DNA from 2 places in the Colwellia sp. BRX8-9 genome. Region 2 is predicted to be linked to the other one. Evidence: riboswitches for the same ligand, from Rfam matches in the RefSeq annotation. Region 2 holds a riboswitch; the other holds the start of a gene.
The links. A riboswitch is a leader RNA that binds a small molecule or an ion and turns the genes downstream of it on or off. The one in region 2 is predicted to bind lysine.
Positions count from the first base shown of each region.

Region 1 (12,406 bases), on a different contig from region 2:
ATTGATGTAACATTAGGCCTTCTTTAAATACTCAATAAAAATCAATGATTAATAACCGAGTAAGACTATGTATCAATAATAGTTTACTCGGTTTTTTTATTTAATCTGTTGATATCAGGCAGTGTTGTTAAATCTGTTGGCAAATTGAAAAGCCAATTTATTGTTAGTAAATACGTTTATCAAGGGACCAACTAGGGTCCTTGAGTTAAGGCTTCAATGATTAAAACTTTAGTTCGTCTAAAAAAGACTGACCATAATCCATTGCGTCTAAGGTAAATAAACTGGCTAAAGTTTGTCCCAAATCGGCAAAACTATTGCGTTGGCCTAAGTTTATCGAATGGATATGATTGTGATAAGCGATAACTGGCACGAATTCACGCGTATGATCATTGCCTGGCCAAGTAGGATCACAACCGTGATCAGCGGTTAATAGCAGTAAGTCATCATCAGCCATTTGATCTAAAAACTCCGCTAAACGCTCATCGAAATATTCTAACGCTTCGCCAAACCCGACAGGGTCACGTCGATGACCAAAGTCTTGATCAAAATTAACTAGATTGGTAAAAATAATACTCTTATCTGCTGCGGTTTTCATATGTGCGAGCGTTGCATCTAATAACGCAGGTAGTCCGGTTGCTTTGGTTTTGATACTAATACCCTGATGCGCAAAAATATCGGCAATTTTACCGACACTTATCACCGTACCATCGGCTTGCGTTAATTTTTCTAATACGGTGGTCGCTGGAGGTAATACTGAATAATCTCTGCGATTACCTGTTCGCTCAAAATCGGCAGGAATCTCACCAATAAAAGGGCGAGCGATCACACGTCCTATATTTAACGGATCGAGTATTACCCGCACTTGTTGACAATATTTATAAAGATTATCTAAGCCAAAGTGTTGTTCATGGGCGGCAACTTGGAAAACACTGTCGCCTGAGGTGTAACAAATAGGTAAACCTGTTTTTATATGTTGTTCGCCTAAATTAGCGATAATATCGGTACCAGAGGCATGGCAATTTCCTAACATATCAGCATAACCTGTGGCTTGGTTTATTTGTGCCATCAGTTCTGCTGAGAAGCTATTTTTCTTATCAGTAAAGTAAGTCCAATCAAATAAAACCGGCACTCCTGCCATTTCCCAGTGACCACTAGGGGTATCCTTACCAGTACTTATTTCAGCAGCGTAACCATAAGCCCCTTTCGTTGGCTTAACGGGTTCAACACAAAGCGTGCGACCTGACGCTTGTTGACAAGCCTTAACTAAGCCCAGTTTACTTAAATGAGGAAGCTTTAAAGGGCGTCCTTTAATTTCTTGAAATTTTTCAGCTAAATTTGCAAAGGTGTTGGCGTTAACATCACCAAAAGCTTCTGCATCAGGGGCATGACCTAAGCCAAAACCGTCAATGACCAAAATAATTGCTCTCGACATAATTGTTCTCATTTTATAAATTTATTTAAAGAAGGGGATAAAAAGTTAAGGCGACTTTACAGTCGCCTTAATAATGGATTCATCTCAGTTGAGTATCAATAATTAGGTAATGAGTTGATGTATCACAGGTTCAACAATAACTGGCGCTACTGAAATTTCAACCGCACTTAAGTATTGTTTAATCGCTTGAGTTGCTTGAGCGTCATCTTTGGCATGAACAATAGCAATGATGTCACCTTCAGCGACTTTCGTGCCTTTTGGCTTAATATCACTAAAGCCGACACTGTAATCTAAGCTTTGATTATGGTCGACACGACCACCACCCATTTCTACTAATGCCATACCTATAGCACGAGTATCCATAATGCCAATGTAACCAGCTTTTGAGGCGACGATGTTTTTAGTCATATTAGCTTTAGGCAGTAAACTTTCACTGTGAGTTAATAAATCAGCTGGGCCACCCATCGCGGTGATCATTTTGCCAAATATTTCAGCGGCTTTACCTGATGTTAATGCCTCTTCGGCCAACGTTGTTGCTTGTTCAATATCACTGGCTATTTTACTGGTTAATAACATTCGAGCAGCAAGGGCTATGGTGACTTCATGCAACCTTGGTTCACGATATTTTCCAGTCAAATAATCTATAGTTTCTTGTATTTCAAGCGCATTACCCACTGTGGTTCCTAGCGGTTGATTCATATCAGTGATTAATGCTTGTGTCGGTGTTCCTGCGCCATTGGCGACCGACACAATTGAATGAGCTAATGCTTGAGCTGATTCAATATCGGCCATCATCGCGCCATTGCCTACTTTTACATCCATGACTAAAGACTCGAGGCCAGCTGCTAATTTTTTTGATAAAATAGAAGCAGTGATCAATGGGATGGATTCTACTGTGCTCGTTACGTCACGAATTGAATAAAGACGTTTGTCGGCTGGTGCTAAATCTTTGGTTTGTGAAATAATTGCTGTGCCTTGCTCTTTAACTGTTGCTTGGAACTCTGCAAGGCTAGGGCGAACATTAAAACCAGGGATGGCCTCTAATTTATCAACCGTACCACCAGTATGACCTAAACCTTGTCCTGCAATCATTGGCACATTAGCCCCACATGCCGCGACTATTGGTGCTAGCATTAAGCTTACTTTATCACCTACACCACCCGTTGAATGTTTATCTACAATGGGTTTGTTTAATTTATTATGCCAATCAACAACCGTACCCGAGTCACGCATAGCCATGGTTAGATGAACAACTTCATCGGTTGTCATGCCATTAAGCCAAATAGCCATAGCCATAGAGCCAACTTGTGCATCGGTGAAATCACCTGTTTTAAGACCGTCAACAAAGCATTGAATTTCATCTACAGTTAAAGCTTGTTTATTACGTTTTTGACGAATGATATTTTGAGGTAAGTGCATAGTGATCCCTTTAGATAATAATTGAGTTGAAAAGCATTAGGTAACAATTATGTAAACGTCCATGCTTTTTAATTTGTTAATTTGTTAATTGGTTGCTAATAGCATAGCTATGTATTGCTTTTATTTAGTATTATAGTTGAGCCATAACTAGCTGTTTAATACATTTAATAGCCATATATTGTGTTTTCCTGACTCATGTGTCAAGATCTAATCGTGTTTTTCTGACCAATTGGTCAGATTATTATACTATGCCCGTTGTTTTACTAAAAGAGTATTGTCATGTCCCTGTTAGAAGCCTTTGGTTATGTTGCAAGTGTGCTAATTGCCTTATCGTTAATGATGTCTAATATCAAACGATTGCGTTGGATAAATTTATTTGGTGCTGCTGCCTTTAGCGTTTACGGGTACTTTATTGATGCCTACCCTGTTTTTATTTTAAACGGTTGGATAGCTTTGGTTGATGTATACTATTTAATTCGTATTTATCAAGAAAAAGATCAATTTGATTTAATTAAATTAAAATCAGTGGAATCATCTTTTTTCAACTTGTTAAAGGAACGTTACGGTAAAGATATCATTGGCTTATGTAAAAACTTTCAGTGGCAGCAACTTGATGATGCCGTGGTATTGTTATTGTTTAGGAACATGAAACCCGTAGGATTATTTGCTTATCGGGAGTTAGATGAGGACGGTAAGGTTGAAGTGCTACTCGACTATATCATTCCCGAAGACCGAGATTTTAAAGCAGCCAAATTTATGTTCTCTGCTGAACAAAATCAACTAAGACAAGAAGGTATTAAACATTTAATCGTCGAGCCATCAGATGATGCTCATGAACTTTACTTGAGACGGGTTGGCTTTACCAAAAAGGCTGATCATTACGAATTATTAATCAATTGAGTGTACTGAAGACTGCAAGCAGATAAATACCGGGTTTAAAAGGGCAAGCTATAAAATCCCGCCATCACCTTAAATGAAGTGGCGGGGTGTTCGCTATTAGCGCGTTAGTTCTTTTTTGAATCTTCTAAATCTTTAATCTGCACGGCTATTTTTTCTGCTTCAGCAGTGATCATCGAATATGACTTTATATCTCCATTTCTTTGCGAAAACATCGCTTGTTCAAGCTTAGCTTCATAGAGTTTATTTAATTTTTTTATCGGGTCTTTTTTAAATATTCCAAACATTTTATTTACCATTGAGTTGGTTACTGTTAGTTATACGTATACAAATCGATTTTAGTTTTTATTATTTACATTTTAATTAAAAACTTATTGTATCGTGCTACGTGTTGCAAAAATTTATTCTCATTATAAGAGGGAAAAATGGAAAAAAATAAATTCAGCTCAGAATGGTCCTTACTCCAAAATCAGTTTGACAGCTATGAGAAACATTCGCTTTATATAAAACTTATTGCCGTAATCGTTTTACTAATAGCCATTATATCGAATGTAATCACGATTCCTATCTTTTTAATCTTAGTCGTTTTATGGCTTCAAGATGCTGTTTGGAAGACATTTCAATCACGTATTGAGACACGGCTTTTACAGCTGGAAAAATATATTTCAGCCGACAGTAGTGAAAATGTATGTCAATTTAACTCTGAATATCATAAAGTTAGCTTATCAGGTCTTGCCTTAATTAAAGAATATGCCTGTCAATCAATTAGGCCTACTGTTGCATTTCCTCATGTAGTATTGATATTCATCTTATGGGTTCAGCATGTGTTGTAGTGAGTTAGCTTATATTGATAAATCACTTATGACTTTAGATAACTATTGTTTTATTCGCGCTAATATCGCGTTATTTTTTGGATAATTATTATGAACTTAGACAAATCGACTAAACGTATTGATAAAAGAGTTAAGAAAGGATTTCAAGGCTACCCACAAATTTCATTAGCTTATTTTGGTCAGTCAGCTGATTGTGCTACTGAAGTTGTGGTTGGTTTTATTGCCGCTGAAGGTGATGCTCCACAAGAGCAAAAATTTACCAGTAAAGGTGATGCGAGAAAAGATGAAACTATTCAAACAACACTATTAAAAGTTATTGAACGTGCTGATGCAAAAACAGTGGTAGAAGTTGCGGGTGTTACCCTTATTAAATAATATTGCTGGCTAATGACTGTCTGTTAATAGTTCAGTTAATAGGTCAGTGAATATTGAGTTTAAAAATTAAAGATGACCATAATTTATAGATTTTCTGACGACTATATAAAGCAAGTTCACCAGCTTTATAAAAGTGTATGGTGGGGTAAAGAACGCTCACTCGAAGATACTCAAAATTGTATTCGTGGTTCTCAAATTTGTATCGGCATTCTCGATGTAGACAATAAGCTCATTGGTTTTACGCGAATTATCAGCGACTTTATCTACAAAGCAATCATCTTTGATGTGATTGTAAGCGCCTCTCATCGCGGTAATGGTATCGGTCAGCAATTGATGAGCCTGGTTAAAAACCATGATGAATTAGTCAAAGTAAAACATTTTGAATTATATTGCTTACCTGAACTGGAGAGCTTTTATAAAAATCTTGGTTTTTCAACGGATGTCGGTGGTATAAAATTAATGCGCTGCAGCAACCGTTAATTTTTATATAAAAGCCTAGCTATGCTTTAGTTGAACTTCGGGCAATGCTATTAAGCTATTATTTCTAAAAAAGATCGACTTAGCCTGTTGATTTATTATTACAGATAGGATTTAATCCACATGTCGGTTATTAGAATAAATACTCAAATTGTATGTTTTTAATAATCAACCAGAAGAGGAGCAGTAGCTAGGTAGATAACACGAAGAACCACCATTCTTTTGACTGTTATTGAGGGAGACTATTGCCGAGAGTAATTAGCGAGTGGCGTTATTTATTCGGTTACTAGGGCTGAATCCCTAGGATTGTCACCTCTAGTTAGTATATTAAGTGCTAATTAGATTATGGTGGAGAGCTTCTGGCTGAAAAGTTTAGTTTATCTTACCAAGAACACTTCTTAATTCAGCCATGCTCTTCCTTGAAGTTTATAAAGTTACCCTATAATTATTACTGGGAGCTTAATTAGGGAGACCTTAGATGTCATTATTACCTTTTACTGTTGCAAAATTTGGCGGCACAAGTCTAGCTGATCATCAAGCGATGTTACGATGCGCTCAGATCATTAAAAACGATGCAAGTAACAAAGTTGTTGTCGTATCTGCAAGTTCAGGCGTTACTAATTTACTGGTTCGTTTAAGTCAAAAAGATGTATCTCAGCATGAACAATTAACAATCATTAGCAGTATTCGTGCTATCCAATTTAATATTACCCAACATTTAGCTGAAGAAACACAGCTAAACTTTCAAATTGATCAACTGTTAAATGAGTTAAGCGAGTTCTCTAACGCGCAATCACTTAATTATTGCCCACGCATAGCCGATGCAATTTTGTCATTTGGTGAACAAATGAGTTCATATATCTTTGCACAAGTCCTTAAATCTGTTGGTGTTAATGGCGAAATGTTTGATGTTCGCCAAGTCATGAAAACCAACGCATTATACGGTAAAGCCGTTGTTAACCTTGAGATGCTCGCTAAGAACGCACAGCAATTTCTTATGCCTTTGCTGGTTGATAAAGTTATCGTTACCCAAGGTTTCATTGGTCAAGACGAGGACGGTCATACGACAACCCTAGGCCGTGGCGGATCTGATTACAGTGCCGCACTTTTAGCCGAAGCGTTACATGCCGATAATCTTTCTATTTGGACTGATGTTGTCGGTATTTTTACCACAGACCCACGTATTACCGAGCATGCCCGTGCTATTAAAGAAATCAGTTTTGGCGAAGCGGCTGAAATGGCGACCTTTGGCGCAAAAATTCTTCATCCGGCAACACTCATTCCTGCGATGAGAAAGAATATTCCGGTTTTTGTTGGTTCAAGTAAGGAACCAGAGAAGGGGGGTACACGCATTCAACAGTTTGTTGAATCGAGCCCAATATACCGCTCAATAGCCTTACGTAGAGAGCAAACATTAGTAACGGTAAAGAGTCCTGCTATGCTACATGCTAGTGGTTTTCTTGCACAAGTCTTTGGTATTTTAGCCAAACATGAACTGAGTGTTGATTTAATTACCACCAGTGAAATCAGTATTGCGCTAACCTTTGATAATCCAACGGGTTCGACGCAAGCGCTTTTAAATTCAACCGTTGTTGAAGAATTAGAACAGCTTTGTGAAGTGACCGTAGAGCACGGTTTATCGTTAATAGCGGTTATAGGAAATAAAATGCATCGCAGTAATGGCGTTGGTACCAGTATTTTTGAAACTATCTCAGGGATAAACGTGCGGATGATTTGTCATGGCGCCAGTGAACATAACTTATGTTTCTTAGTCGACGAGAAACAAGCAAATGAAACCGTTGAAAAGCTACACAATGCCTTATTTTCATAAGCTTTAAGCGTATTATTTCTTTGGTCAGTACAGAAAAAAGATAAAACACCTTGCCGTGTTTTATCTTTTATTTATCAAGATTCGTAACTTAACGGATCGGTAACATTATTATCACTGAAAGCTTCTAAACGCTCTTGGCAGGCACCACATTTTCCACAGGCTTTTTCACGGCCGTTATAACACGTCCAAGTATTATCATAGCTTAAGCCCATTTTTAATCCATCGGTTAAAATATCACTTTTAGTAACCGTTAAATAAGGGCTAAATATTTCTACTGACTCGTAGTTAGCTATTTTACACACCTCATTCATTTTCATTACAAATTCGGGACGACAATCAGGATATATTGCATGGTCTCCTGAATGTGCGCCGTAATAAACTTGGCTAGCCCCCACTGAAACGGCATAACCGACCGCAAGTGATAACAAAATCATGTTACGGTTAGGTACAACCGTTGATTTCATACTTTCAGCTTCGTAATGACCTTCAGGAATATCAATATTGTCGGTTAATGAAGAACCAGCAAGTAATTGATTAATAGATGATATATCGATAATTTTATGGTTTACATCAAGTGATTGACAAACCGTACTGGCAAATTCAATTTCTTTGACATGACGCTGTCCGTAATCAAAGGTTAATGCGAACACTTCTTTGCCATCATGCAAGGCGCGATTAAGAACAGTGAATGAGTCCATGCCACCAGAATAAATAACAACAACTTTGTTTGTCATTTCTAAAGTCTCTTAGGGTATAATTAATATCGCGCATTTTACTTCAATTTACACCAGCAATAAACAGGCAAAAACCCCGATGACCGTAAAATACAAAATTAATGAATTATTTGAAACTATTCAAGGAGAGGGCGCTTTTACCGGTCAACCTTCAATTTTTATCCGTTTACAAGGTTGCCCCGTTGCTTGCTCGTGGTGTGATACTAAGCATACTTGGGCAATAAACCTTGAAGATGAAGTAACACCGAATGCTATGTTAACAAAAGAAGCTGAATCTCAAACGTGGTCAGCGCTTACGGTTAAAGATATTTTAGCGATGATAACGGCAGAAGGTTATCAAGCCAAACACATTGTTATCACAGGTGGTGAGCCAGCGATGGTTGATTTACTCCCTCTGTGCCAAGCACTTGAAACCAATGGTTTTAGTTGTCAATTAGAAACATCGGGTACTTTTGAAATACAGGTGACGGATAAGTGCTGGGTGACTGTTTCACCCAAAGTAAACATGAAGGGTGGCTACAAAATATTAAACTCAGCGATGTTACGTGCCAATGAAATTAAACATCCAGTGGCGACTGAGCAGCATATAGACGACTTAAAAGCGTTATTAGCCGAACATAATATTGTTAACACCCAAGTTTATTTGCAACCGATCAGCCAAAAAGAACGGGCAACAGCGTTAGCAATAAAAAGCTGTATTGAAAATAATTGGCGTTTATCCGTTCAAGTACATAAATATTTAGGTATAGAGTAAATAATTACTTTACCTGCAATGGCAAGGTAATCGACACCGTGACACCTTGCGGATTATGATGATTACTTGCCACGATATGCCCCTGATGAAATTCACAAATCAAACGGGCAATATATAAGCCTAATCCCAAATGAGGGGTCTTATCTTCTTTCATTTGCGGTGTTTCACGCATTGAAACCATAGAATCAAAAAGTCGCTCTTCCATCGTGTCGGGTAATAACGTGCCGTTATTGCTAACGTGAATGATGATGTCTTTATTTTTCAACGCTGTAGTTATGAAAAGTTTACTATCTTCACTAAACTCTACGGCATTAGTGACAACCTTATCTAATAATTGCGCTATATGCTCAGGCGATCCCGCCAACATTACTTTTTTATCTGAGGCCAAATACTCAATAGTAAAGTTAGGGTATATCTGCTGATATCCTTGTACACAACCATTAAGCACATCAAAGAGATTAAAACTGACCTTGTCAGTTTGATTGAGCATTTGTTCAAGACGAGTCGCTTCACTCATATTGGTTAATATATTGTTTAAGCGATTAATACCACTTTGGGCACGGTCAATGTAAGCGGAACTTTTCTCAGGCAAGGCTTGTAAAGACAAATTTTCTAAGGATGTTCTAACAATCGCTATCGGGGTGCGGAGTTCATGTGAGAGTCGAGACGACATATTTTCTAAATAATGATTGTACTGGCTTAAACGATTTACTGCCGTAGAAAAACTGCGAGAGAGGTCGCCAATTTCATCATTGGCTGTTGATACTTGCATACTCTCGGCTATCTCGTTATTGATTCGACCGTGTTCATCAATAGCAATTTCTGCCTGATTACGCAGTTGGCGAATGCGATTTGAAATACGTGACGCAAAAAAGAAAAAAGCGAAAGCACCCAATAACATAATCGCTAAAATTGACGTAAACAATTTCTCTAAGGCTTTATTTCGTACACTGAGAATGCCATTGGTTGTTTCTTCAACAATGACCGCACCGTTGACCTTATCGCTGATATAGATAGGGTATGCAGCTGATATGATAACCGCTTTTTTATCTGTGGTTAATCGCCATTGAGATTTTGGCATACCCGCAAGTGCGGCTTCAATATGTTCACCCGTTAGGTTTTGCGTGTCGTAAAGACGGTCAATAAAATCATCTTGAGGTTTGTTGAGCAAATGTTGAAATAACGGTTGTAAGTATTTTTGTGTCCAAGCATACCAAGAGCCATCGTTATCAGAGTTATTGATGTTTTTTTGCCATAAGCCACTGGCTTTTTTTATGTCGCCACTTTTTGCTAGTACGCGATGATGTTGATCAACCACCCAAATACGTGACTGTGTGTAACTCATGCCCTTTACTATGCGTTCAATTTCAGGTGACGGCACCAAAATGGTACCTAAGGTTGCTGCGCTACTTGGATCTGCACTGCCTATTATTGTTGTGGCTGCACTCAATGGCGTATCAACATCATGAATGGCAAAGGCTAAGCGGTCACTGATTTTAGTTAAAGGGATGCGCAGTTCAATATTATAACCTTGCTCGGTATCGCGCCATTGGCCCTGAATGAAGCTAACGGGCCTTGGAAATTGAAGCCGTTCATTACTTTCAAGGTCATTAATGCGATAGGCAGCAAGCCACCCCTGATTTTTATTACTGACGATAAAACGTTGGAAATTGCCATTAATATCGTTGAATGATAATTCCAGATGATCATTTTTGTTGATGGCTCGAGCATTTTCATCACGATAAATAACCGTATCGTCGATCACCTGAATAAAAAAGTATAAGTATTTATCATATTTTCCAACAGCGGCACTGAAATGATTAGTGAGCTTATCAACGCTTAATTGCTGACCAAGCTGGTTATTAACCCCATAGTAGTGGGACTTTTCTTGAAAACTTGGCCAGTCGTTGGGTAAACCGTCGAGATTTATCGCTTGAGATAATTGATAACCGTAAAGGTCTTTACCTTTTTCAACGTCGGGTAAAAAACTGGCTTGGTTATTAAAAAGGTTAGGGCGTTCATGCAACGAAGTCGCGAGGGCTCTTGCTGTTCCTATGATTGTTTGTTCTTGACCAAAGCGTAAATACTTTTCCATTTCCCATACGTATTGATAACCAAACCAGGGAATGGCAAAGAGAAAACTAGACAGGAGTAGAAGCTTAGTTCGTAAGCCGAAACGAAAATTGAGCTTATTTTTCATCTTTGTTCCAACGATAGCCCATGCCATAAACTGTTTCTATGCAGTTAAAGTCTTTATCTATTTGGTTAAATTTTTTACGAATGCGTTTTACATGGGAAGTAATGGTACTGTCATCGACATAGATGTTGGAGTCTTTCATCAGTTGTTGACGGTTCTTAACATGTCCGGGGTTTTTAGCTAAGGCAAAGACCATCCAAAATTCGGTGATCGTTAAATCAACACTTTGTTGCTGCCAAACAATGCTCATTCGTTGATTGTCGATAGTTAGTGGCCCTAATGTGAGTAAACTACTTTCAGCAGTTGGCTGTTTTAGTGCTTCTTGGCGACGAAAGAGGGCTGCAATGCGCGCTGATAAATGTGGCAGGCTAATATCTTTAGTTAAATAATCGTCAGCGCCAATACGCAATCCTGACACCGTATCAACATCATTATCACGCGCAGTTAAAAAAATAATAGGCAAGGTCGTTGATATATTCCTAAGCCATTGGCATAGGGTAAAACCGCCGTCATATTCTTGCTCTAAGCCAATATCTAATATCACAAGGTGAGGCAAACTTATTGCAAAGGCCTTACAGGCGTTTTCTCTATTAGCAAAGGTCTGCACTTGATAACCTTGAACGCGCAGCACATCCGCATAGTTTTCTCTTATAGCGGCTTCATCTTCGACTATGGCAATTCGTTTTAACACTCTATACGACTCTATTGGTTAACTTATTTTAAGGCACTATATAAGAGTTTTTTTATAAATGCGCGCAATTGTTGTAATTGCCACATTGTTGCCACATTTGCTCATTACTTTGCCTTTTTTGTGTCGTTTCAAAGCCTATTTTTCTTGTTTTAATTACCTCGTCAACAAAAAACACCTTAATCATTTAGGAATTAACATGAAAAAAATTAACAGTAAATTAAACCCAGCGAAACTTTTCTTAATCACAGCGCTTATTGCTGCACCGACATTAAGTCATTCCGCATACGCCTTTGAAAAGTCAAACTTAACAGCAAGCGATTCGGTTGAACTTAGTGACAGAGATAAAGAAAGTATTGGCTTAGGTAGCGGCATGATCATTGGCGCGATATTTGGTGGTCCTATTGGCGCTATTTTAGTGGGAGCGACCGGTACACTTATTGCGAAAACACAAAACGATAAAGAAAATTTGAGTGAACTACAGGCGTCATTGAAAAAGCAAGAGCATGATTATTTGCAGGCTGCAAACGAGTTCCGCCGCAATTTACAACGCTCTGAACAAAATCATCAATTAGAATTATCGGTTTTAGAACAAAACTTTGATAAAAAATACCAAAATGCCAGTCAACTACAAGCTGAAAATTTACTGATGAGTTTACAATTTTCAACCGGATCTAGTGACTTACAGCCGCACTATCAAAGTCAAATCGTTGCTTTGGCAGAAATGTTACAACAATCGCCAAAACTCTTTATCGATTTATCGGGTTAT
Region 1 is NZ_JACGVN010000007.1:62,766-75,171, reverse strand. It holds gene pgi (glucose-6-phosphate isomerase) at 1-10, shown strand, start outside; gene H4J70_RS07720 (phosphopentomutase) at 221-1,432, opposite strand; gene deoA (thymidine phosphorylase) at 1,535-2,851, opposite strand; gene H4J70_RS07710 (hypothetical protein) at 3,131-3,751, shown strand; gene H4J70_RS07705 (DUF6435 family protein) at 3,856-4,035, opposite strand; gene H4J70_RS07700 (hypothetical protein) at 4,174-4,581, shown strand; gene H4J70_RS07695 (hypothetical protein) at 4,672-4,956, shown strand; gene H4J70_RS07690 (GNAT family N-acetyltransferase) at 5,029-5,436, shown strand; lysine riboswitch at 5,602-5,800, shown strand; gene lysC (lysine-sensitive aspartokinase 3) at 5,912-7,264, shown strand; gene queC (7-cyano-7-deazaguanine synthase QueC) at 7,339-7,998, opposite strand; gene queE (7-carboxy-7-deazaguanine synthase QueE) at 8,078-8,752, shown strand; gene pdsS (proteobacterial dedicated sortase system histidine kinase) at 8,757-10,952, opposite strand; gene pdsR (proteobacterial dedicated sortase system response regulator) at 10,942-11,640, opposite strand; gene pdsO (sortase-associated OmpA-like protein PdsO) at 11,837-12,406, shown strand, end outside.
Region 1: linked by a shared signal. The riboswitch ahead of lysC (lysine-sensitive aspartokinase 3) and the one ahead of dapA (4-hydroxy-tetrahydrodipicolinate synthase) in region 2 are both predicted to bind lysine.

Region 2 (12,406 bases):
TGGCGTAGTAAATTTAGCGACAACAAAAACTATCTGGGCCAATCTACCCAACAACTCACGCAACATGTATATTCCACGCATGAATTGGTCAGGTAACAGTCAACAAATATTGGTACAGCATGTCAACCGCAAACAAGACACTAATATTCTTTATTTAGCTAACGCTAATACCGGTGATGTCACAACTGTGATGACAGAGCAAGAAGAGACCTTTCTTGATTTCTTTGACGATGCTCGCTGGTTAAACCAAGGCAACAGCTTTTTATGGACTAGTGAACGCAGTGGTTGGCGCCATATTTTCAACATAACACGTGACGGAAAAACCGCTTTAAACTTAACGGAAGGTGACTTTGATGTAATAAGCATTCAAACCATCGACGAAGAAAACGGTTGGTTGTACTACATAGCTTCACCTGAAAATGTTGCACAGCGTTACTTATATCGCAGCAAGCTTGATGGAAGTTTAAGTAATCAACGGGTCACTCCTGAAGAATTTGCTGGTACTAACAGTTACCAAATGTCGGCAGACGGGCAATGGGCGATTCATTCACACTCGACATTTAGCCAACCAACGCAGAAACGTTTAGTGAAAATTGAAGGTCATCAAACCAAACACATGATGATGGACAACAAGGTATTAATCGATAAATTAGCTGAGTTGCCAAAAACAGATCATGAGTTTTTTCAAGTAAAAGCACAAGATGGTGTCGTTTTAGACGGTTATATTATTCGCCCTGCAGATTTTGATCCTAAGAAAAAATATCCTATCATTTTTTATGTTTATGGAGAGTCTTGGGGACAAACGGTTACTGATAGCTGGCGTGGCAGTGCAGCTATGTGGGATCAAATGTTAACTGAACAGGGTTACATAATAGCCTCTATTGATAATCGCGGTACACGCACACCAAAAGGCAGAGAGTGGCGCAAATCAATTTACGGCGCAGTCGGTGTACTTTCTTCACGTGACCAATCTGATGCATTAACAGCAATGGCAAATCGTTGGGACTATATTGATACTGACCATGTTGCTATTTGGGGGCATTCTGGCGGTGGTTCGATGACCTTAAATATGATGTTCCGTTACCCTGAGCAATATCATGTAGGTATTTCTTTAGCACCTGTGCCTGATCAACGTTTATACGATTCTATTTACCAAGAACGCTATTCGGGTTTATTAGCTGACTTTGCCGAAGGTTACAAGCAAGGTTCACCTATTACCCATGCTAAAAACTTGCAAGGTAAGTTACTGCTTATTCATGGCACAGGCGACGATAATGTTCATTACCAAGGCTCTGAACGCCTAATTAATGAATTAGTTAAGCACAACCGTCAGTTTGACTTCATGTCTTACCCGAATCGAAGCCATGGCTTGTACGAAGGCAGTGGCACAACGTTACACATTAAAACCATGATGACTAATTACTTCAATACACACTTGAAGCTGTAGCGGTTAAAATAAAAAAATTATCTGATAAAAAAACAAGGCCTCTTAATGAATGTTAAGAGGCCTTAATATAGGTAAGTCTTGCTAAAAAATATAAGCATTAGCGGTGTTATACAACAAATAATATGATAATAAATAGTAAAACCACAGCAAATAAAGTTACAAAAACCTACCTTTTTTAAGTAATGATTCAAGATCTTTATAAGATAAAGGCTTACTAAATAAATAGCCTTGTAGCTCATCACAATGATGTTTTTGCAAGAATTTTTGCTGTTCTATTAATTCTATACCTTCTGCAATAGTCGACATATTTAAACTCTGAGCCATAGATATAATCGCTAAAACAATTTTATTTGCATCATCACTGTCATTAATATCTTTAATGAATGAGCGATCGATTTTAATGCGATCAATAGGAAAACTTTTTAAGTAACTTAAAGACGAATAACCGGTACCAAAATCATCAATCGACAAGTTAATATTCAATTTTTTTAATTGAGACAATATATTTTCGGTATTCCCCATATTGTCGATGAGACAGCTCTCCGTTAATTCTAATTCTAAATACTGCGCATTAAAGCCAGTATCATTAAGAATTTTTTCAATGTTTTTTATTAATAACTCCTCATTAAATTGAATCGCAGAGACATTAACGCCCAACTTTATTGGTATACCATAGGTTAATTGACATATTTTAATTTGCTGACAGGCCGTTCTTAATATCCACTCTCCTATTTCATTAATCAGCCCCGTTGATTCGGCAATGGGTATAAATTCAGTTGGCGGTATATAACCTTTTACGGGGTGAAGCCAACGCGCAAGCGCCTCTACACCAACTACCTCACTTGTTTGAGCATTAACTTGTGGTTGATAATAAACTTCAATTTCGTTTTTCTCTAACGCGTGTGCTAAGTCATTTTCGAAGTGATGTCGCTCTAAAGTTTCTTGATTAATGTGTTTATGATAAAAGCAAACGCCTCTGCCAGATCTTTCTTTAGCCCTTTGCATTGCTGAAGTTGCACAATTAATCAGGGTTTCTGCGGATAAGCCATCGTGTGGGTAAGTACTAACACCAATACTGATCGGCAAAGTAAACGATTCATTTTGAATAGATAATATTTTAGATAAATTAACATTAATGTTATTACACATAAGCTTAATATCGTCTTCTTTATGACGACCTAACCCAGTAACAATAAATTCTGTTCCTGTGTGTCGAGCTATCACCTGCTGCTCATCAATAAAGTACTGTATTCGTTTGGTGATTAGTTTTAATAAGTTATTGCCTTCACTAAAGCCAACCAGATCATTTACTGCGTTAAATTTACCTATATTGATAATAATGACCGGGAAAGGCTTCTTTTCAAGCTGTGCTGATAAAATCAGCTCATTTATAATTAAATTTACTTTTTCAGCGTTAGGTAGTTGTGTTGCATTATCCGTATATATTTTTTGATTGAGTTGTAGCAAATTATTTTTATAGAATTTCACTTTAAAAAACAATAAATACAAAATAATTAACAAAAGTAAGCCAATGGGCAACAGCGGATCTAGCCATAGGTTATAGACGAGCAAGCTCCCTGTTGCGATAACAAAGGTAGCAATAATTAGTCCGGCTAGACTTATTAAGACAAAAGCAGAGTTCAATAAAGATAAACAGAGAATCGCGAGTAAAACAATTATCGCTGCAAAAGCATACTGGCCAATGTTTGGTATTAAAGTAATCGTTGCATCTGAGAGTAGAGCATTAACAATATGTCCATTGATTTCAACACCAGAAAGTCGCTGGTGGGACATAGATGTCGGTGTAGTAAAGCGCTCTCCAAGTCCTGATGCGGTAACTCCAATCAATATAACTTTATGGTTAAATATAGTGTTGTCAACATCACCACTGAGCACATCGCTATAAGATAAAGTGGGGATATCTATGCTATTAAAAGCGATATTTATTGGTTTTTGTCTTGTCCAAAAGTTTCCTTTTGAAACTTTATCGGGAGCAATAAATTTATTAGGCTGCATAATTTGAGCAAGAGATAATGCAAAACTAGGCCATTTAGCCTGCTGCCAACCGGCATATAAATAGACTTTGCGCATAACACCATCAGTGTCTAATTCAAAATCATTGTGACCTAATACTACCTTGTTTGTTAAAAAAATCGTCGATGGCAAAAGCTCATGAGCGCTAGCATTTTCTTCAAAATTAGGGGATAAAGGCAAAACAATATTAGCCGTATTGGCGATAGCTTTAGCAAATGTGACATCTGATGTTGGCTCGGCTAGGTCCGGATCGACAAATAAGATATCAAAACCAATAGCGACAGGTTTTGCAGACGCTAATTTATCGACTAGTTGAGCGTGAACTTTACGTGGCCAAGGCCAACGGCCTATTGTTTGAATACTTTTATCATCGATAGCAATAATAACAGCATGATTTTCTTTAACTTCCTTTTGCTTAAGCACAACATCATAAAACAAGGTGTTTAACACATTTTCTGGCGTATAAAAAAATATGAAAAGGAAGCTAATGAGCAGCATTGCCATTAAATTTTTGTCTTTAAATAGTAGCCTAAACATAATGCTAATCATGACCCATTACAAAAGAATAAAAAGCGCTAAAAAAGCAAACGATATAAGCGCGTTATCATCATTATTACTGATAGTCTTCACGTCGCTCCACTCTCCATGAACATTTAATTTTTTATTGATAACACGCGAACGTATATAGATATCTCTGTCGTTAGGTATAGGTATTGAAAGCGTTTTTACTACCGATTCAAAAACCTGGGTATTAGTCATAAAATCAGACTCATCAGCAGCCTGTATCTGTACTGACTCATCGACCTTAAGTGCTGACCAATCAACGACTAACTGATCAGTTTTATGCTGATAATTCCATTGCACAGGAGATAATAATGCCTGCCATAAAAAATCATTGCCCTTCGAAAAAGGTCCTCGACCTTTATGATCAACGCCAGCCACCCGCCAATAGTATTTCCCAAAAGGAAGTGTATTAGGAATAATAAATGAGCTTTCAGACAAATTTGTTAAAATAATAACATTGTCAAAATTACTATCCGAGGCGATTTGTAAAAGCGAGCCTGATAATTCTTTCGCATAAGCCCAAGTAAGTTCACGAGTACCAGCATCAAAAAAGCTATCTACTTCACTAATGGCTGGAGGTAATGGCTTATTATTAACAGAAAATGAAGTACTTCGAGCGAACCCTTCTATATTTGAAAGACTAAGCGCACTAACTCTAATAAAGTAATCGCCATCTACGATTTTTGCGAGCGTGGCAACTGTTTGAGGTTGATGTTGCTGCCAAACAATATCTGTAAAAGTATTATTAGATGAAATTTGCACTTTGTATGCTATTGCATCCTTAACATTTTCCCAGTCAAAATTTACCTCCTCACCTTCAAAGCGGTTTTTTGTGCTGATAAAACGTGGGGCATTCAATAGCATTATCGGTTTACTAGGAACCTGTCCTTTCGCTACTTTACTGGCAAACCCTTTCGCTATATATTCACTTTGCATTTGTGCGTTAACTTCGACCTCGCCCTCTAATACCTCAATAAGTGAATTATGATCTTGCGAGGAATGTGCAACTCTATAAACCGTGCCTCGCACTGAGCTTATGGCTGAAGCTGTAGATATATCTAAACGAGACCCTGGTCCCTTTGATTTTTTTGCCTGTGTTTCAACTTTACCTTGGTGAAGTTTTAGTTGCGTATCCGCCATTCCTGTTTTGCCATAACTTATTAAAGACTCAAAAGACAATTTACTTTTTTCAAGAAGAGTAAGCACAGAGCCATCAACAAGCGTGAGGCTGACACTAGAATTAGCATCAACAGTTAATATATCACCAAAGCTCAATATTGAGCCGAGTTTAGTGACTTGCGTTTCACCTTGTTTAAAGAAGGTACTTTTGCCCGAAATAGCCGTTATTGTCGCATAGGTTGGATAGCTTTTTATCCACGACATAGGTACTTCTATTAAGGTATTGGGCTGTAATTTTTTAGGATATGTGATCCCATTAAGTTTTTGAAGTTTTTGATAAAAAGCTGTTTATTCAAGATATTCTTGGCTGATACTCCATAAGCTATCGCCTTCTACAACGGTATAAACCCATTTTTTTTCAGCCGCTTGTATAGTAAGAGGCAAAAAAACAACGAGTATAATATAGTAGAAAAACATCCGTTTAAAATTCACCATTAGTCCTTTATTAATCGTTTAGAATTTATTAAGAGCATTATTTATACCACAAAATTGTCTTTAATAAATATGCTTATGGCTTACTAAGTGACGATTTAATGACTAATTTGATTCCTATGCTTCATAAATGCGTTAAATCAAATTTATTACCTTCCAATTTTAACCATAATCAGAAGTCGATGGTAATCTAGTGATGATTTTCAGTCACTCTACGACTCATCATTTTGTTGCTACAAATGTAATGAAAATGTTGCAATATAATCAACAAGTATTATGATCAATACTCACTCTATTAAAAATTAAAGGAATAATAATGAGAAGAATCACCATGCTGCTATTGGTACTTATGCTTAGTTTTACTAGTAAAGCTAACGACTTATCATCAAGGGCATCGATTGAAAAATTAATGGAATTAACTGAAGTTTCAAAAATGATAGAGAGTATGCAAAGTCAAGTTACGCTAATGTTTGAAGGTATGTCGAAAAAAATGAATATTTCGAACAAAGAGAAAGTTCATTTTGATAAATATATGGATAAAGTAAATGCCCTTCTTGATGAGAAAATGAATTGGCATAGCTTTAAAGAGCCAATGATAGACATTTACAGCCGCAATTTTACCGAAGCAGAAATACAAGGGTTAATAACATTTTATCGTTCAGATATTGGCAGAAGTATGACGAAAAAAATGCCTTTAATTATTCAAGACTCAATCATACTTTCACAACAGTTAATGCAAGATTTTATACCCGAAGTCCAATCTTTAGCCAAAGAACTTAGCGCGAGTATCGAACAATCTCGCCAAAAAGATCAAACAAACAAGTAGTTCAAAGGTATTGGCAACAGTAGTATTGTCAATACCTTATTTATAAATCAAGGCTAATTCACACAGTATTAAAACTCAAAATACTCACTAAACACTTTATATAATTCTGTACCTTGATTCACACTCGCCGAGGCAAAATGTAAAATAGGAATGACTTTTTTATCCAGTGAAATATAGTGCAATGGATCGCCGTCACCATAATTATCCATGCGTAAAATTCTCGCCAGCGGTTCACCTGCAGCTAATGGTTGACCAAATTCAGCCAAGTAATCGACCATCCCTCCCATTGGCGAATAAAAGGCTTTGTAGTTTTTTAAATAACATCCATAACGTGTCATCGTTTTAGGTCGGTATTCAGTGGTGTTGATGACGTTTTTATGCTGTAAATAATTCATAATACTTTTAGCATCTTCTAAGGCTACATCAAGATCAATCTGTTCTTGCGAGCCTAATTCAACGGTAAAGCTTTCTTTGTTAATAGACGCTGAACTAATCGAAAACTCGATACCTAATTCAGCAAAAGCGTCTTGTAATGACCACCAAGGGCAGAATGTTGCTTCATCTAAGGCACCATCAAAGTCATTAGGAATTAATAATGTATGTGGAATATCAAAGTACTGAGCGCTTTCTTGCGCATATTCAGGGCAGTATAAATGTTTACTTGAAATAGGCCCAGTATGTAAGTCTAAAACGTAGTCAGCTTGATGAGCCAAGCGCTGTAATTGATAAGCAATGCGTTGTCCGGTCGTTAGCCCATAAATATTATGGTTAAGTTTTTCTTCAATACTTTCAATCATTAGCTTTTTAAAATTGGCTTCAATAACTTGATTTTTTTTGCCAATACATTCACGAACAAACGGCTTGATGATGCTTTCATCAAAGTGATACATCCGATTCCAATTCACTCCGGTGATAGGATCAAATCTGCCAAGGGTATATTCACCATTTTTATGATTACAACCCACAGGGTTGGCATAAGGTACTAAGGTAATATCGCCATTTATTTTTGTGTTTTTCAATAATTCTAATAGTTGAAAAATAACCGCATTACCTTGCACTTCAGCGCCATGCATATTCGCTTGAATATAAACACTGGGTGCATCAGTACGTCCTTTTATACGATAAACAGGAACGGTAAGTGCTGCGCCGCTCGCCATTTCACCAACATGCATAACTTCTTTTTTTATTTCATTCATTTTGTTCACTTTATCTTAAACATTAAGCTGAAGTATTTATCGCTATCTTAAATACCAATCCGCTGGTTGTGCTGCTCTGACTTCAACCAACGTCCCTTGACTAAACACGTATTCAGCAGCGATATGGTGACAAAGAAAGAACGGCATACTTTCAGTAAAACCGTAGGCACCGCAATAGCCAAATACCAGTTGATCGCCAACAGATACGTCATCAGGCAAAGGCAACTTACCCAATTTGTCCATACTGGTACATAGCGGACCATGAATATCAAACAACTGTTTTTCGCGTGCAGACTCTCGTAGTAAATTTACCGGAAAAGGCTGTTCTGTTATCGCCGGTCTTAACAAATGATTAATACCTGCGGCTAAGACTAACTGCTCTTGACCATAATTCATTTTTCTATCAACAACGGGGACCACATAATAACCACACTCAGCAACCGCAAAACGGCCCAATTCTAACCATAACTCTTCGGCACCTGCCTGCTGCTTTATGATCGCCAGATCAGCAATAATTTTCTGCCAAGAAAGTGTTTTGCCTTGCTGTAAATAATCAATACCTAAACCGCCACCTAAATCTAAGATTTTTAATGGCATACCTATGTCATCAGCTAAACCTTTTAATGGTGCAACCATTTGTGACCACAGCGAGAACATTTTTTCATTACTGAGCATATTGCCCCATTGAAAAATATGTAAACCACACAACTCAATACCAGGAAAGTTAACGACTTTAATGCTTTGCCACTGCTCTATCGACAAACCAAATGGTGTTAGGCAATTTCCCCCTAAAGGGTTTTTTTCACCCTCTGGCCATTGCAACTGAACCCGCAACAGCACTCTTGGCTTAACATCATGCTCAATAGCTGCTTCATTTAACCAAGTTAGTTGATTCAAACTTTCAGCAACAAAAATATTAACCCCTTGTTTAATGAACGACGTTATTTGTGCTTTTGATTTTGCCGGACCGGTATTTAAGATACGTTCGGGTGTAATACCTTGCTTTAAGACTTGATTTAATTCGCCACTGCTCGCCACATCAAAATTAAAACCCGCATCGTCTAAGGTTTTAATGATGTTAGATAACGGGTTCGCTTTTACCGCAAACCATAACTTAATGACGTCTTGGCGTTGTAGTTCGGCTAAATGGGCTTTAAGCGCATCAAGATGATAAACAAAGTAACCTTCTTGCTGGCTACTTTCAGGTTGTTGCTTTGTTAACTCAGCGCTTAATTCAAGCGCCGAAGGAGAATCAAAACAATAGGTAGTATTTACTAACTCAGACATGATATTCCTGCTTTACCTTAGAGGGCTTAACGTAAAATAGACTCGAGCTCTAACGAGGCATTACTTTTTTCATCGCGATATTTAACGATTAATGCACAAGCCATATTTAAACCGTGCGTTTTCGCCCACGCCCCTGAAACCGGACGTGTTCCTGGCACCACTACAGCACGTTCAGGAATATCAGCACCTTTTTCAAGCATCACTTCATTCACACAATCGTAAACAGGCACTGACGCTGAAAGTGAGACACCTGGCGCTAAAACAGCCCCTTTTTTAACAACAATACCTTCGACAATGACCACACCAGCACTTAGAAAGGCACCATCTTCGATAATAACAGGGCTTGCACCAACCGGTTCTAAAACACCACCAATTTGAACAGCGGCAGAAACATGAACATTTTTACCTATTTGGGCGCACGAGCCAATTAATGCATGGCTATCAATCATAGTACCTGTATCAACAAAAGCCCCAACATTAATGTAAGCGGGTGGCATAATAATGACACCAGGAGCAACATGCGCACCACGGCGAACTGAAGAACCACCCGGTACTAATCGCACTTTATCGTCAGCGGTAAACTCACGCGCAGGTAAATTATGTTTATCGACAAACCCCTTATAAATTCCATCAAAAGCAATGTTTTCGCCCGCTTTAAATGCTGATAATATAGCTTCTTTTACGGCTACATTGGCCTGCCAATTTCCTGCTTCATCTTGATTTGCCGCACGAACAGTACCCGCTTCTAATTGTGTTAATGTTTCTTGCCAATTCATTTTAAATTCTCATGTTAATACTTAAAGGGATCACTTAGCTTGAGTTTCAAGCCATTGATTAATTAATTTATCTGATGCTAACAGCGAGTTGCAGTCGTTAAGTTCTAAATGGGTTAACGGCGCACGTAAAAAGGGAGTGTTGATCATTTTATTTTGGTGCATTAATACTTTTACGGGTATGGGACTTGCCACCTGAAAAAGCTCATCGACCGCATTTTGCCAAAGTGGAAATAAACCTTGAGTCTCACCAGCTAGTGATAGCTCGACGTATTGATGAGTCGCTGCCGGCCAGACATTACTACAAACCGAAACTAACCCTTTTACACCTGCTTGTGCTAAGTAAGGCATCATGGCGTCTTCACCACTATATAGGGCTATATCTGGACAATACTGGCGATAGGCGAGTACCTGATTTAAATCGCCACTGGCTTCTTTTAACGCCCAACAATGCTGATGATTTTGCACCGCCTGTAAAGTTTCAATAGCAATAGAAACACCGCTACGAGAGGGGACGTTATATAACATACAGGGGAAGTTGGCGGCATCAAGTAAAGCACTAAACCATTGCGTTTGACCTATCACACCCGGCTTTGCGTAAATGGGACTACCAAGTAAGTAGGCTGAAATAGGTAATTTATTACAAGCTGTTATCCAATTAATTTGCTCGGTTAACTGATAACCGCCAACAGCAACCATTAAAGGTGCGCTTAGTGATAATTGGCAAACGAATTCAACAATCTTAACTTGCTCTTGCGATGTTAAGGCCAGGCCCTCTCCTGTACTACCTAGCAAGACAATACCATTACCGGCGTCAGACTGACTAATAGCTAATTGTTTGAGGCTTGGAAAATCGATTTGACCATCATCAAGTAATGGCGTAATTAATGCGGTCCATAAAATAGTATGATGAAGCGTTGGGTTAGCTGTTAAGCTAATTTTTTTTGATAGTTTTATTTGATTCATTTCTCTCGAACTCTGTTCGTTCGGAGAACTTTTAGGCGTTTGTAATAACCAAGATAACAATCACTTATGTGAAGAGCATTAGGCTTTACAAAGGCCAGAAGCTCCCCACCAAGTTGGTGACAATTGTTAGGATTCAACCCAAACAACCGATAAGTAAATTATCAAAAAATTACTTACCTCGGCATTAATCCCCCTCGTTACCAATCATTAGAGCTTGATCTCTTTATGATAACTACCTGGTTAATGCTCCTCTTCTGGCCCTTTATCATAAGTTTCGCTTGTTTGAAAAAACAAAACTTTATTGAATTCAGGACAACAACATTAGAACATTTATTCTAATGTTGAGTCAATAGTGCTCTAAATGAAGATAATACGGATATATTATATCTTATGAAACAATGATCGCTTGTTCAATTTGTGCCAAGCGGTCTTGCCCCCAACAAATAACATTTTGAAATCGAAAACAAGGCGCTCCCCATAACCCCATGCCATCTAAAGTACTTTGGTTGGTATCAGACCATTGTTGCCAGTCATGTTCATTATTATATTCTAACGCTTGTAGATAATTGATTTTATGCTGCTGACATAAAGATTCGATTACCGATTTATTTGATAAGTCTAAACCGTCAACATAAATGGCCTTAAACGCAGACTTAATAAAATCGAGTTCTTTATTTTGTTGTTCTGCATACGAAAAAATTTGAAAAGCATTAAAAATACCTTGCCCTAAAGGATCTGCAATACCGGTAAAAGGAATATTAAGTTTTTTAGCTTCACGACTGGCATCAAAAACAGCATAACGTTCTTTATTTTCTGTCGTGGTTAACCCCCGCATAATCAAAGGTAATAACGGCTTTATCTTTAAAGGGATCTGATAATGCTGACTTAACTTTTCTGCTTGTAATAAACCAATGTAAGAATAAGGGCTTCGTAATGAAATAAAGGCTTCTAATATTTTCGTGTCAGCGATGTCAGCGATGTCAGCTGCATTATCTTTCACTTGTTGCTCAGCAAAGACTAATTTATTTTTTTGATAAACAGCAACACTGTCATCTTTTGCTAAACCAAAGTCAGCCAAACGTTTTTCTAGATGTTCAAGCCTATCAATACCAACAAACCATTGCCCCGCAATAAAAATAGACGAAGGTAAGTAATGCCCTTGTTTAACTAAACGTATTAAATTTTTAATTTGATAATTTATTACCGGTGTAGAAGCATGATAGTAGTAATCAAAATCATTCGACCAAGTCTGTTGAAAGAGTTGCCAAGCATTATCGAGTGTTTTAGGTCGCAACTGCCACATTTGCTGACCAGTAAAGAGTGATTCTTGAGTCGGTCGTTGCGTTATTTTTTTCAATTGATATTGATCAGCAATAAAGTTGGCATCTTTTATTGCCCAAGTGCGCATTAATTTGGGATCGATAGTTACCCCTGGAACACTTTCATAGACTAAGAACAATTTAAATTGAATATTGAAACGTTGCTCTAGCTCTGGTAACACTTGAATCAGCATAAAGCTATAAGGGTCATTAAGTGCTAAGTAAACTTCAGCGACAGGTGTTTTTCTAAACCAGTTAGGGACGGTAAAATAGCGAAATTTTAATAACCATGCACGCTTATCACTGCGTATTAGTTTCACTTTAAACCAAGTAAAAAATTTAGTAAAAATAACCCACTCCCTGAATTTTATATGGTGATTTGC
Region 2 is NZ_JACGVN010000010.1:92,049-104,454, forward strand. It holds gene H4J70_RS10360 (S9 family peptidase) at 1-1,447, shown strand, start outside; gene H4J70_RS10365 (EAL domain-containing protein) at 1,604-3,985, opposite strand; gene H4J70_RS10370 (FecR domain-containing protein) at 4,037-5,428, opposite strand; gene H4J70_RS10375 (LysM peptidoglycan-binding domain-containing protein) at 5,513-5,659, opposite strand; gene H4J70_RS10380 (DUF2059 domain-containing protein) at 5,973-6,482, shown strand; gene H4J70_RS10385 (succinylglutamate desuccinylase/aspartoacylase family protein) at 6,551-7,687, opposite strand; gene H4J70_RS10390 (PLP-dependent decarboxylase) at 7,721-8,965, opposite strand; gene H4J70_RS10395 (2,3,4,5-tetrahydropyridine-2,6-dicarboxylate N-succinyltransferase) at 8,992-9,741, opposite strand; gene dapA (4-hydroxy-tetrahydrodipicolinate synthase) at 9,772-10,704, opposite strand; lysine riboswitch at 10,795-10,966, opposite strand; gene H4J70_RS10405 (DsbA family protein) at 11,093-12,343, opposite strand.